DNA from 2 places in the Parasphingorhabdus sp. JC815 genome. Region 1 is predicted to be linked to the other one. Evidence: predicted binding sites of a transcription regulator. Region 1 holds the regulator's gene; the other holds the start of a gene.
The links. The regulator LexA, encoded in region 1, represses DNA repair genes until DNA is damaged. The targets are predictions, from matches to a motif close to GTTCCNCNCTTGTTCT.
Positions count from the first base shown of each region.

Region 1 (7,407 bases):
GCCGGATTACACCCGAAGACCTCGGCCTTTCGCGCCACGATGCCGACGCGATAAAAGGCGGCGATGCGGCTTATAATGCCGCTGCCCTAAGGAAATTGTTACAGGGTGAACGCTCTGCCTATCGCGATGCGGTATTGCTTAATAGCGCAGCCGCCTTGATGGTTGCCGGAGCAGCCGAAAGTTGGGAAGAGGGCGTTGAAGAAGCAACCGAAGCGCTCGACAAAGGCTTGGCCAATGCCATATTGGACTGCTGGATCGCTAATCAATAAGATATAGATAATGAATAAACTCACCGAAATTTGCGAAGCGAAACGCGAGCATGTGCGCGAGAGCCGGACCGCTATGTCCCCATCTGCCCTGCGTGATCGAGTGATGGAACAGACCCCGCCCAGAGGGTTTATTCGCGCTATTGAAGAAAAGTCGGCCAACGGCTTTGCCCTTATCGCAGAAATTAAAAAAGCCAGCCCGTCCAAAGGTCTGATCCGGGCTGATTTTGATCCTCCGGCCCATGCCCTTGCTTATGAAGCGGGCGGTGCGGCCTGTTTGTCGGTGCTCACCGATGCGCCCTATTTTCAGGGTGCGGATGAATATCTTGTCGCAGCACGGGCGGCCTGCAACCTCCCCTGCTTGCGAAAAGATTTTATGGTTGATCCGTGGCAGGTGGAAGAATCGCGAGCGCTTGGCGCAGATGCAATATTGGTTATCATGGCCGCTCTGGATGATGGTCTGGCTCTCGAAATCGAGGCGGCAGCCCATGAACTGGGCATGGATGTTCTGGTTGAAGTCCACGACGAAAGCGAACTGGAACGCGCGCTTAAACTGCGATCACGGCTTTTGGGTATCAATAATCGCAACCTCAAGACCTTTGAAACCAGCCTTGAACAAACCGAACGTCTGGCGAAACTTGTTCCCAAAGACCGGATCATGGTATCGGAAAGCGGTATATTTACCCATGAAGACTGCCAGAGACTGGCGCAGTCGGGCGCCCGTGCGTTTCTGGTCGGAGAGTCACTGATGAAACAGGCCGATATCGAAGCGGCAACCCGTTTGTTGCTATCAGGCGAATATATAAACACATGAGCAAACTCACCCATATTGATGAAAAGGGCGCGGCGCACATGGTCGATATATCGGCCAAGCAAGACACGGTCCGTGAAGCAAATGCCGAGGGTTTTATCAGTATGAAGCCCGATGTTCTGGACGCGATCAGGGCGAATAGCATGAAAAAAGGGGATGTGCTGTCCACTGCCCGTATCGCCGGGATCATGGCAGCAAAGAAAACCAGTGACATCATTCCGCTTTGCCACCCGCTTGCTTTAAGTAAAGTCACTGTGGATTTTATATTTCAAAACGCTGGTATCACCGTTCACTCTATGGCGCGTCTGACCGGAAAAACCGGCGTAGAAATGGAAGCTTTAACAGCGGCTTCTGTGGCGCTTCTAACCATTTATGACATGTCCAAAGCCATGCAGAAAGATATGGTAATCAGCGATATTCGCCTATTATCCAAATCCGGCGGCAAATCGGGAGACTGGACCGCATAATGACGTCATTGCTGCCTTTTGAAGATGCACAGAAGCGGTTAATTTCCATGGCGGAGCCCTTGGCGTCAGAAACGCTTCCGGTCGCGGAAGCACTGGGACGCTATCTTGCTGAAGACCTCATTGCCCGGCGTAGCCAGCCTGCTGGCGATATGTCAGCGATGGACGGCTATGCCATCCGCTTTGCCGATCGCGAGGGGCCATGGCAATTGGCCGGAGAATGTAAGGCCGGAAGCCCGCCTTGCCCGCCTATCAAGAGCGGACAAGCAGCGCGGATCTTTACCGGTGCGTTGATGCCGGACGGGGCCGATACCGTCGTCATGCAGGAAAATGTGACGCAGGATGAAGATGGCGGGAATGATATTATCCGCCTGATATCAGACCCCTCACCGAGCAAAGGCCATCATGTTCGCGGCAAAGGCGGGGACTTTAATGCCGGCGATATAATGCTACAGGCCGGAACATATCTTAGCGCCGCCGCTTTAGGACAAGCTGTTATGGCCGGCGCGGGCAGCATTACAGTCGGGCGACGCCCGAAGGTAGCGGTCCTTTCGACCGGCGATGAACTGGTTGCGCCAGGCACCGACACCCTATCGCATCAGATACCAGCCAGTAATGACGTCATGATAGCTGCGATGCTATCACAGACACCTGCTATAACCCACACGATCAGCAGGATAAAAGATAATCTGGATAGCCTTTGTGACGCCCTTGCCAGCGTTGATGATTGTGACGTCATTGTAAGCATCGGCGGGGCATCAGTGGGCGATCATGATCTGGTAGCTCCGGCATTTGAGCGGCTGGGCGGACAGACAGATTTCTGGAAAATAGCCATGAAGCCGGGCAAGCCGTTAATGGCCGGAAAACTTGGTGACAGCATAGTTCTTGCCCTGCCCGGCAATCCGGTGTCTGCTTTTGTTACGGCGACATTATTTCTGCTACCGCTGATCCGGCATATCGCGGGTTCCCGCTCGCCATTGCCCGTCATGCAAACTGCTGAGACGCGCACTGCTTTGCCTGCGACCACGCACCGCGCCGAATTTCTGCGGGCAAAGGTCGATAATAGTGGGATTACGGCAATGAATAGTCAGGACAGCGCCAAACTTTCCGTGCTCGCTGCTGCCAACGCCCTGCTCTATCGCCCACCTCATAGCCCTGTGCAGCCAGAAGGCATGGCCGTTTCCTATATTACTATTTGAATAGCACTTGACTTACCTGTGTATGTTTCATAATTGTTCTTTATACGTTCCCGATAAGGACATATACTATGCTCACCCCGAAACAACATGAACTTTTATGCTTCATCCATAATCGCTTGGAAGAATCAGGTGTATCTCCTTCTTTTGAAGAGATGAAAGATGCGCTGGGGCTGAAATCCAAATCCGGTATCCACCGATTGATCAGCGCATTGGAAGAACGGGGGTTCTTGCGGCGCCTTCCCAATCGGGCGCGCGCCTTGGAAGTGACCAAAATGCCCGAAGGCGGGAATATCAAACTTCCGGAAGCGGCAGAATCAAATGTGGTTAGTATTTCCTCCGGTTCGCCGCGACCCGCCGCCGCGAAAGAGCTTACTGTTGTTTCCAATGATGTGATTGAAATTCCTCTCCATGGCCGGATTGCCGCTGGTGCACCCATAGAGGCACTGGAAGGTCAGTCAGCTCTTTCGGTTCCTGCGGCCCTGCTGGGTTCTGGTGAACATTATGCGCTGGAAGTGTCGGGCGATTCGATGATTGAGGCTGGCATATTAGATGGCGATTATGCCCTAATCCAGCGCACCCAAACCGCACGGAACGGTGAAATTGTTGTCGCATTGGTTCATGATGAGGAAGCGACACTCAAATATCTCTACAAAGAAGGCGCTACGGTGCGTCTGAACCCCGCCAACAGCGCTTATGAACCACAGATATTCGGTCCTGATGAAGTGCAGATACAAGGCAAAATGGCCGGACTTTTGCGGCGTTATAACTGATAGCCGGATTGACCCTGACGGGCCGCGGTTTAGTCCGCAGGTCCCGTGAATGCCCGGCGCGCTGCTGAATTTTCCGGCGCAGCAAAGCGCATCCAGCTATGATGTCCGTTACGGTCCCGAACAGTTGTGATCTGCCGGTTTTCCAAATCTATTGTCATGCCGCCAACCTGACTTAATGTTGCGCGATCCGCTTTAATCCAGCGCGGTTGGCAACTGCGCGGAAGATAACGGTCGCTGATCACAATATCAGCCCGTCGACAAGCGGCTGATAATGCCAGCGCCGGAATATGATAAGAACTGCGCGTAGCGAGGATCACCCAGTTTCTATCGGTCGTTCTTATTGTCACTGTGCAACTATCTGCATTGCAAGAGGCATTGGGCCAATCCTCCAGCAAGGCCGCTTCACCGTCAATTCCGGCATTTTCCAATATCATATTACGGACAAAACCCCCGCTGCGGGTGCGTAACATGGCCAGTTCACCCTCGTCAGAGCGAAACCCGACATGGCGGCCATCGCCGGTAATATAAACGTCCGGCGCGCGGGACAGGTTAATGATTAAAATAGCGATGATGACGGGAAGAACTCCCCAAATCCGCCAGCGCTGACCCCAAAGAGAGAGCCACAGACCGCCAAATACCAATAACGCAAATGCCATAAGCGGCATTGTTGGCAACATAGTCACCGACCCCGGGCGACTGGACACATAATGGGCCAGAATGATCAAACCACTTAGGGATTTTTCACATATCCACCATATCGGTGCACCAAGACCGAAAATATCAAGCACCAGCGCCAATGCTTCCAGCGGCATAATTACAAATGTTGTCAACGGAATAGCGATGATATTGGCCAGCGATCCATAAATACCCGCTTTATGAAAATGATATAAGGCAATCGGCATCAACGCCATTTCAACGACCAGTCCCGTCAGGAAAAGCCCGGCTAACATCCTGCCAAGCCGCTTGAGCGCAGCTTCTTCCCGCGTTGCAAATAGAGCCTGCACTTTGGGGTGGTCATGCATGGCAATAATCGCAGTCACCGCTGCAAAACTTAGCTGAAAACTTGGTCCGACTAGGGATTCCGGCCAGAGGATCAACACGAACAGGGCGCCCGCCGCAACCATACGCAATGTGATCGCGCTGCGCCCCATGATTAGCGCCGCCAATACAAGCAGCGCGGCGACACAGGCGCGAATTGTCGGCACCTGCGCTCCGGTCAGTAACGTATAGGAAAGCGCACCAATGGCGGCGCAACCGGCAGCGATTAACGGCAATCGAAAACGCAGCGCCAAGGGCGGGAAAAGCGCCAATAGGCGCAAAACCAGAAGATAGATTGCGCCCACGACCGCCGTCACATGAAGCCCGCTGATCGACAAAAGATGCGCCAACCCACTGCGGCGCATGGCCTTTGCGTCCTCGTCACTAATCGACCCACGATCTCCGGTAGCCAATGTCGCGCCAATCGCCCCTGCCCCGTCGTCCATGCGGGACTGGACATGATCGGAAAGCATCTGGCGATATTGCGGAATGACAGAAAATATTCCCCCTACCGGTCTTGCTGGCTGAACAATCCGGATGTCTCCCATTAGCCGCCCAGTAGCCCCCAACCCCATAAACCATGCACGGCGGGAAAAATCATAGGCGCCGGGCAGTGTCGCCATTCCCGGTGGCACAAGACGGGCACGCAATTGGATGACAGTGCCAACCTGTAAATCACTGGCCTGCGCTTCATTGGATGCAACACCATCACTCTGCAAAGCTGTCGCATAAGTCCCGATTGGCACATTCACACGGACCCGCGGAGGTAGATTCTGTTTACCATGGGTCGCCAGCGTCAACCGGACCATATCCCGGGCGCTTATCACTTCGGTCTTTTCTACTTCCGCATAGAAAGATGCCACTATCGGTCGTTCCAGAACCGGCGCAGCAACTACCCAGGACCGGAACCACATTACCCCGCATCCGATGGCAATAAGCAACAAAAACCAGATCAGCGCATTAGCGATTCTTCCGCCCTGGTCCCTGACTTTAGCTAACAGCGCCAATCCAGTGCACATCGCGATGAGAGCGATCCAGAATGCTGGCTTTGCAAGCAAAAACCAGCCAGCAATGCCGGTCCCGACAGCAACCGGCACCCATAAAGCCAACCGATCGCGTTCTTTTTCCAACTGCCTTTCAAGCCGTTCGGCTATTCGCCAATTCTTGATATAATCAGGGAATTGTCGAGCGAGAATACGCGTGCTAAGGGCCGTGTGATCCGAACCAGGAATAGCAGTAATGCCGGAAGAATCGGTATTTTTGCCAAGGCTGTTCGGGTCTATGCCACTTTGCATCGGATTCGCTTAACACAGGGAAAGATCAAGCGTGACTCTTAATGAAACAGAACAGGTCGTCACGCGGTTTGCGCCGTCGCCAACCGGATTTTTGCATATTGGCGGTGCGCGCACTGCGATGTTCAATTGGCTGTTTGCCCGGCACCACGGCGGCAAAGCGCTGCTAAGAATCGAAGATACGGACAAGTCACGCTCTACTCAGGAAGCGATTGATGCGATAATCGAGGGGCTAGACTGGTTAGGTCTGGACTGGGACGAAGAACCGGTTTTTCAATCAAAACGCGCTGACCGTCATGCCGAGGTGGCCCATCAACTGCTCGCAGACGGAAATGCCTATAAATGTTTCGCAACGCCCGAAGAGCTGGCCGCCATGCGCGAGCAGCAAAAGGCTGATAAAAAGCCTATGCGCTATGATGGCCGCTGGCGGGACCGCGACCCGTCCGAAGCATCGGAGGGCGCGCCCTATGTTATCCGCCTTAAAACCGAGCTTGGCGGCAAGATGACGGTTACCGATGCGGTACAGGGCGAAGTCTCTGTTCAAAATAGTGAAATTGATGATTTCATCCTGCTGCGTTCCGATGGCTCCCCAACCTATATGCTTGCGGTAGTGGTCGATGATCATGATATGGGCGTTACCCATTTGATCCGCGGTGACGATCATCTGAACAATGCCTTTCGCCAGTTGGCGATGATCCGGGCCATGGGCTGGAAAGAGCCTGTTTACGCACACATCCCGCTAATCCACGGAAATGACGGCGCAAAACTGTCCAAGCGTCATGGCGCATTGGGCGTAGATGCCTATCGCGACATGGGAATCATGGCCGATGCGATGTTTAATTACCTGTTGCGGCTGGGCTGGGGCCACGGAGATGACGAGATTATTTCGCGCAAGCAGGCGATACAATGGTTCGACCTGTCCGGCGTGGGCAAATCCCCTTCCCGCTTTGACGCTAAAAAGCTTCAGAATCTAAACGGCCAATATATCCGCGAAGCCGATGATGACGCGCTGGTGGAGTTGAGCGCGCCATGGGTCGAAGCGGAGCTAGGCACAAAATTATCGGTTTCTGATCGGGATTTGCTGGCTCAGGCCATGCCCGTTTTGAAGAGCCGCGCAATAAACATTATCGAATTGGCCAGTAATAGCCTTTTTCTCTATAAAAATCGACCACTTGACCTCGACGAGAAGGCACAACTTCTGCTAGATGCTGACGCAAGGCAACTGCTTGCAACGATTCACTCTAAATTGATTGACCTTGACGATTGGACGCTCGAGGCAACCGAGGAACGGGTGAAAGCTATAGCGGAAGCTGCGGAATTGGGGTTAGGAAAGCTTGCACAACCCATGCGGGCAGCCTTAACGGGAAGTACCAGTTCACCCGGAATTTTTGACGTGCTGATACTCTTGGGCAAGGAAGAGTCATTAAATCGTTTAGCAGACCAGATAAAATAACCTGAATCATCAGGATCAGAAAGGACATTATTGTGGGCAACAATAGCGCAGGATTTAACTTAAACGGCGAAAATCATGACTTCGCAGTGCTAAAGGGAACCGAAGGACCGGATG
Region 1 covers NZ_JBFEFM010000001.1:537,751-545,157, reverse strand. Annotated here, with positions in the region: gene trpD (anthranilate phosphoribosyltransferase) at 1-269, shown strand, start outside; gene trpC (indole-3-glycerol phosphate synthase TrpC) at 277-1,080, shown strand; gene moaC (cyclic pyranopterin monophosphate synthase MoaC) at 1,077-1,544, shown strand; gene AB1K62_RS02600 (molybdopterin molybdotransferase MoeA) at 1,544-2,740, shown strand; gene lexA (transcriptional repressor LexA) at 2,809-3,510, shown strand; gene AB1K62_RS02590 (ComEC/Rec2 family competence protein) at 3,540-5,843, opposite strand; gene gltX (glutamate--tRNA ligase) at 5,875-7,293, shown strand; gene AB1K62_RS02580 (citrate synthase) at 7,326-7,407, shown strand, end outside.

Region 2 (7,407 bases), on a different contig from region 1:
TTCTGGTTTGCCGGTCGCAAAATCCGCATTGCCGATATTAACACGCCGGAAATTTCCAAGCCCGGCTGCGCCTATGAAAAACAATTGGGCCACCGGGCCAAAATGCGGCTGCTTGCGCTGTTGAACGAAGGCAGCTTTGATCTGGAAAGCGATATGTTCAATGATAAGGACAAATATGGCCGCGACCTGCGCGTCGTAACGCGGCGCGGTGAAAGCCTTGGCGCGCGGTTAGTGGACGAAGGATTGGCCGAGCGGTGGCAGGGTTACCGGCGCAACTGGTGCTAGTTTTCAAGCGCTAAGTTCACTAAGTTCATACCAAGGAAGCGCTTTCCCCGGCCGATTCCGGTTTTTCCGAGCGATATCCAACAAATTACCTCGAGAAGTTGCCCGCCGCTGTTGAGCAGTGCAGATGAAATATGATTACTGAGAAAGAGCCGCACTAAACATATCATGGGCGCGACTGTGTAGGAAAGCGATTGTTCATCAACAAGCATCCTATGCAGCAACTTTCGGCCTGAGCCCGGCAAAACGATGACACGCCGGTCGACGGGTCTTTTGCAACCAAATTAACGGCCCGCGCGTTAATGGGTAAAGGAGACTATGATGTCACAGGAAAAATCCCCCATTCGCAAAAACGCACAAGATAGCGACGCTCCCGAAGGCAAAAACCGGTCACAGCGCGACGAAGCCAGACAAGCACAAACTGTAAGCGAACAAGCCCGGAATGTAGACCGCGCCACCGCGAGCGATCATGATCCATCCGATGATGCCGGCGCGGTCAACCCGCAGGACAAGCAAGACCTTGTCGATCACATGAAGCAAATGGAACGCAGCGGCAAAATAGACAATTCCGCCTATCGCGGCGAACGCAACGACGCGGACTCAGAAAGCCCGCTCGGCAGATTAGGCCCGGACACCGACCGCGACCCGAAGCTGTCTGATGAATAGAGGGTAGGACGCTGTTGGTGATGCTAAAATTGACATAAGAGGACAGCCGGGAGCTAATTAGCCATGCGGAGCTTGTTTCAAGGTCCGAATAACGCAATCCTGATCCCATGCGTTTCCAACCGTCTGTTTATATTATCACCAACAAACCCTATGGCACGCCCTATATCGGCGTGACATCAAATCTAGTGCAACGCATCCACCAGCACAGGGAAGGCAGCGTGCCCGGTTTCAGCCAGAAATATCTTCTGAAGTGATTAGTATATTTCGAACAGCTCGGAACAATGGAACTAGCCATAACGCGAGAGAAGCAATTGAAGAACTGGCACCGGCAATGGAAGATCAACTTGACCGAAGCCGCCAATCCCCAATGGCACGATCTGGCCGAGGACATAGGGTTAGCGCCATTGCGGTGAATGTTATTCCCGCAGCCCTAACCCTCGCATTGATGCTCTCGTTACCATATTGATGCTCTCGCTCCCGCACCAATATTTTCGTCATCCTGAACTTGTTTCAGGATCTACCTCTAACAACGCGTCAGACCTCAAGAGATCCTGAAACAAGTTCAGGATGACGAGAGGCTGTTATGACAGGGTTGTCGACGGGATTGGTTTAGAGGATATCAGGGGCGGAAGTTGATATGCTCCGAGTGCTTTTTGAGCGACATCCGTAGCAATTTTCTTTTTCTGAACTTGGCTTCCAATATATGCTTTGAACCTTCCGCCCCTAATATAATCTTCTCTTAACCATCGTTTAAACTCTCCTAGGGCAGCTTCCGGATAGCACCTCGGAGTTTGAGGATTAGAGGCTGCTTGAGGAAAATAATCAGGATAATTGTGTTCATATTCCAATCGCTTTCCAAATTGAGCTTCAAGATTACTCTCTGTCCAGTGAGTGGACCAACACCGACCGATACTGATATCTGGAATCAATGCATCATCCGAATAGATGCCATTTTCACCCAAGGTGACAGTTACGTCCGCGCTTTCCTTAAAAATGCTAAAATAGCCATCTGGTACATTGTTAAAGCTGAGCGAAACTCGATCATGGAACGGCCGCCATTGATCGTTAACCTCATGTCTTGGCGTGTAACCAACAGATTCATAGATCGCATCTCTAAATCCCTTTCGAGCAAGGACACGGAAATTATCTCGCGCTTCTGTTTGACAGTATTGCCCCGCATCAAAGGCATAATATTCTATCACGGCCAGCGAGATTTCCTCACGGTAGGCAAAAAATCTACGCCCTCCAACTCGGACTTCAATGTGTGCGGCTGGCAAACTATGACCATTTCGTTCCAAAATGTCGCGGATTTTGTTTATTCGTGGCTTAGGTATTTCATCATACCATTGAGTACTAATTGTGCCTATATGTGCATTCTCAACACCGCAGAGAACCGAAAGTCCCCTCTGCGTTAGGAAGGGAGTGCCATCGCTTAGCACTCCCATCCCGAAGGAATCAACTTTTGCTCCGTCCAGGTCTTCAAGTGCTAGTTCACCTTGATTAGTATCTTGACCCTGAACGCTCGTTGGTAATTTAAAAACTTTCACCCTATCCCCCTACTCCGCAGCAACTCCCGCTTGCTCGAACATATCTTCGCCATCTTCGTCATTATTCGGTGCTTCGACGCCGATGATTTTGTTGCCTTTGCGTTTGTCAAAGCTGTCCCATACTTCGTTCCAGTTGCCGCGGGTTGCGCCTTTGGAATATTCGGTGGCGCGGGTTTCGAAGAAGTTGGCGTGCTCGACACCGTTGAGCAGCGGGGTCAGCCACGGCAGCGGGTGGTCTTCGACCATGTAGATCGGGTCAAAGCCAAGCTGTGCCAGACGCCAGTCGGCAATGTAGCGGATATAGCGCTTGATTTCTTTCGCGGTCATGCCGGTCACAGGGCCGTCGCTAAAGGCCAGGTCGATAAACGCATCTTCCAGCCGCACGGTTTTTTGGCAGCAGTCGATAATCTCTTCTTTGACGCTTTTGGTTAGGCAATCGCGTTCTTTTACGAATGTGTGGAACATTTTGACAATGCCTTCACAGTGCAACGATTCATCGCGCACGGACCATGACACAATCTGTCCCATGCCTTTCATTTTGTTAAAGCGCGGGAAGTTCATCAGCATTGCAAAGCTGGCGAACAGTTGCAATCCTTCGGTAAAGCCGCCGAACATGGCCAGCGTTTTGGCAATATCTTCGTCGGTATCGACGCCGAATGTGCCCATATAATCATGCTTGTCCTTCATCTCTTCATATTCAAGGAACATCGAATATTCGGATTCGGGCATGCCGATTGTGTCGAGCAGATGCGAATAGGCGGCGATATGGACGGTTTCCATATTCGAAAACGCGGTGAGCATCATTTTGATTTCGGTCGGTTTGAACACGCGGCCATATTTGTCGTGATAGCAATCCTGCACCTCGACATCCGCCTGGGTAAAGAAACGGAAGATTTGCGTGAGCAGATTGCGTTCATGATCGGTCAGCTTTTGCGCCCAGTCGCGGCAATCCTCACCCAAAGGCACTTCTTCGGGCATCCAGTGGATCTGTTGCTGACGCTTCCAGAAATCATAGGCCCAGGGATATTCAAAAGGCTTATATGTTTTACGTGCTTCCAGAAGTGACATTTTATCTTACTCCGCTTTCATACATCTGTTTTCTCTCTGCTAGGAGAGAGGAATATTGCGCCCTTTATCCCGTCCGGGAAAAATAGCCCCCTCCCGTAAAGGAGCAAATCGGGAGGGGGTAGTAGGCCAAAGCCCAATTATTGGTCCAAATTATTGACCCATATTACTGACAAGCCAGACACTCGTCATAATCTGTTGTTTCCGCCGTCATCAGTTCGACCGTTTTCGGGTCGAGCGTATTATCCGCTTCTACGCCGCCGCCCGACGCGGCCTCTTGCTGACCGGCAAATCCGGCGCGCTGGATGGATTTACTACGCAGATAATAGAGCGACTTGATTCCCAGTTCCCATGCGCGGAAATGCAGCATCAGCAAGTCCCACTTATCGACATCCGCCGGAATGAACAGGTTCAGAGACTGCGCCTGATCAATATATGGGGTGCGGTCCGCGGCCAGTTCAAGCAACCAGCGCTGGTCAATCTCGAAGCTGGTTTTATACGCGTCTTTTTCCTCGGCAGAGAGGAAATCGAGATGCTGGACGCTGCCGCCCTGCTCCAGGATGCTGTTCCAGACATTAGTGCTGTCTTTTGATTTTTCTTGCAGCAATTTTTCCAGATGCGGGTTTTTAACCACAAAGCTGCCGGACAGCGTTTTGTGGGTATAGATATTCGCCGGGATCGGCTCGATACAGGCAGATGCGCCGCCGCAAATGATGCTGATCGACGCGGTAGGCGCGATAGCCATTTTGCAGGAGAAGCGCTCCATCACACCCTGATCGGCGGCATCGGGACAAGGACCGCGTTCCTTGGCAAGCATCATGCTGGCCTCGGACGCTTTCGCCGAAATATGCTTGAACATCTTCATATTCCACGATTTTGCCAACGCACTTTCAAAACCAAGGCCGCGTGCCTGCAAAAAGCTGTGAAAGCCCATAACACCAAGACCAACACTGCGTTCGCGGCTGGCGCTATATTTCGCCCGCGCCATTTCATCAGGCGCGCGGTCAATATAATCCTGTAGAACGTTATCAAGGAAGCGCATAACATCCTCGATAAACTCCTTGTCCGCTGACCATTCATCCCATTTTTCAAGGTTAAGTGAGGACAGGCAACACACTGCCGTCCTGTCCTCACCCAAATGGTCACGACCCGTGGGCAGTGTGATTTCGGAACACAGGTTGGAAGTTGATACTTTCAATCCCAGATCGCGGTGATGCTTGGGCATCATCCGGTTTACCGTGTCGTTAAAGATAATATAAGGCTCACCCGTGGCGAGGCGCGTTTCGACCAGCTTTTGGAATAACGAGCGCGCATCAACAGTGCCACGCACTTCCCCCGTCTTGGGCGACTTAAGCTCAATTTCCTCTCCATCGCGAACGGCTTCCATAAACGCGTCGGTCAACAACACGCCGTGATGCAGGTTCAGAGCTTTTCGGTTAAAGTCACCGGAAGGCTTTCTAATTTCAAGAAACTCTTCGATTTCCGGATGGTCGATGTCAAGATAACAAGCCGCCGAACCACGCCGCAAGCTGCCCTGCGAAATCGCCAGTGTCAGGCTATCCATCACTCGCACAAACGGAATGATACCAGAGGTTTTACCATTCAGGCCAACCGGCTCGCCAATGCCGCGGACATTGCCCCAATAGGTGCCAATGCCACCGCCTTTTGACGCAAGCCAGACGTTTTCGTTCCAGGTGTTGACGATCCCGCCCAGGCTGTCATCCACGCTGTTAAGATAGCATGAGATCGGCAAGCCGCGACCGGTACCGCCATTAGACAAAATCGGGGTGGCCGGCATGAACCAGAGCTTTGAAATATAATCATAAAGCCGCTGGGCATGCTCTTGATCATCCGCATAGGCATCCGCCACGCGGGAGAACAGGTCCTGAAAACTTTCATTAGGCAGCAGATAGCGATCTTTCAGCGTCTCTTTGCCAAAATCCGTGAGCAGCGCATCGCGCGATTCATCCAGAACGATTTTGAACCGGCGCTTCTCGACGCTATGACTGTCGCGCTCCGCTTTCAGTTCTTTTTCGTCATTTTTCTTCGCTGCATCTGCTTCAGCTTGAGCCTTTTTGCTAACCTCCGGCTCTTTCACCGGAGCTGTCTTGGCAATGGTTGCAGGTTCATCTTTCAGACTTTCGGACTGGTCTGCTGATGTATCCAACGCTGACGTATCCAATGTTTCGGCGGCCATATCATTCTCACTCATATCTCTATCACCATTTCCGGCATCATCCCGGCTATCTCTAAAATCCATCAAAGCCCCCTTCTCAATCCAATCCAATAGCGCCCAAATATACCCCCGACCGGGTTTTACCCCAGCCGAGCACGTTTTCCGGTCTGCTTCCCAGCGCATATTTGCTGGCTATCCGACCGATCTTCTGATGGGTTAAACACCAGACCATTTGTTCTCGTATTGTTCGACTCGGACAATTGCTTGGAACCGAGTGACTGAACGTAACATTTTTAAAACTGTTACGGGCATATATATTTGCCCGAAAACCCAAAAAATCACTTGCGATTCAGACTAACAGGAGCCATGCGCCGATTCGGTATCTAATACCATAAATTGGTGCCCTCCCCATTACCTAACCACAACCCATAGTGGCTGAAACAAATTTTTATGCAAGAGGGTAAATTACATTTTAACGGATCTGCTCATCGCAGAAATGACTCGTTTCATCGAACGCCATATCATGTTGCAGCGCAGCGACGCATGGACCCGCTAGGCCATCAAGAGATGCTCACAGAGATCAAGAGGGCAAGTGGAAAATATAGAAAAATATTTTTTCCACTATGTGCTGCATCATAAAGTGCATTGCCTGATGAAAAATTCACATACGGGTGCACGCATCGCCGCCGATATACAACATCTGGTGGTAGCATGACATGAGTGGATAAAGTTATTTCCGCAAAAATACCGATTCAGGGGCTATTCGATCGCAATATAATCCGCCATAGAAATGACAGACGATTGATTTTCAACACAGCTCGACTGGACAGAAAAGATTCATTGGGGCAGAGTCGGCTTGTGTTCGCTAATTTTTCGCATCCGGAATGTGATCTCTCTTTATAAAAGTATCTGATTATCTATGCGTAGTTTCTTTAAACTCCAATCGCATGACATCGCGATTGACCTGGGCACGGCAAATACGCTCATTTATCTGCGCGATCGCGGAATCGTACTTAATGAGCCATCTGTCGTGGCGCTGGAAACCATCGACGGTGTAACCAAAGTACGCGCCGTAGGTAGCGATGCCAAATTGATGATGGGCAAGACGCCCGAGAATATACAGGTTATCCGCCCGCTAAAAGATGGGGTGATCGCTGATCTGGATGTCGCAGAACAGATGATCAAACATTTCATCCATAAAGTGCATGAAAAAAAGACAGGATTGCTGCGCCGTTTCGATATTGTCATTTGCATACCCTCCGGATCAACCAATGTTCAGCGCAGAGCCATCAGGGATGCCGCCTCCAATGCTGGCGGATCCCATATCTTCTTTATCGAGGAACCAATGGCAGCAGCTATTGGCGCGGGCATCGAAGTATCGAAACCCATCGGCACAATGGTCGTTGATATTGGCGGCGGCACAACGGAAGTTGCGGTATTATCGTTGCAAGGGCTGGCTTTCAGCACTTCGGGAGGCATGGGCGGTGACAAGATTGACGACGCCATTACTTCCCATATTCGCCGCAAACATAATCTGGCTATCGGTGAAACCACCGCAGAGCAGATTAAACATGAAATAGCGAGCGCAGTCAGTCCGCTCGATAACGGGCGCACAATGCAGATCCGTGGCCGTGATCTGGTAAAAGGCATGCCGAGAAAGATCGTCATTAC
Region 2 covers NZ_JBFEFM010000003.1:166,449-173,855, reverse strand. Annotated here, with positions in the region: gene AB1K62_RS08940 (thermonuclease family protein) at 1-285, shown strand, start outside; gene AB1K62_RS08935 (hypothetical protein) at 601-948, shown strand; partial or broken gene AB1K62_RS08930 (GIY-YIG nuclease family protein) at 1,056-1,361, shown strand; gene AB1K62_RS08925 (hypothetical protein) at 1,530-2,495, opposite strand; gene AB1K62_RS08920 (ribonucleotide-diphosphate reductase subunit beta) at 2,505-3,563, opposite strand; gene AB1K62_RS08915 (ribonucleoside-diphosphate reductase subunit alpha) at 3,727-5,820, opposite strand; gene AB1K62_RS08910 (rod shape-determining protein) at 6,656-7,407, shown strand, end outside.
Region 2: the regulator LexA is predicted to act here: its motif matches at 5,971-5,986, upstream of AB1K62_RS08915 (ribonucleoside-diphosphate reductase subunit alpha).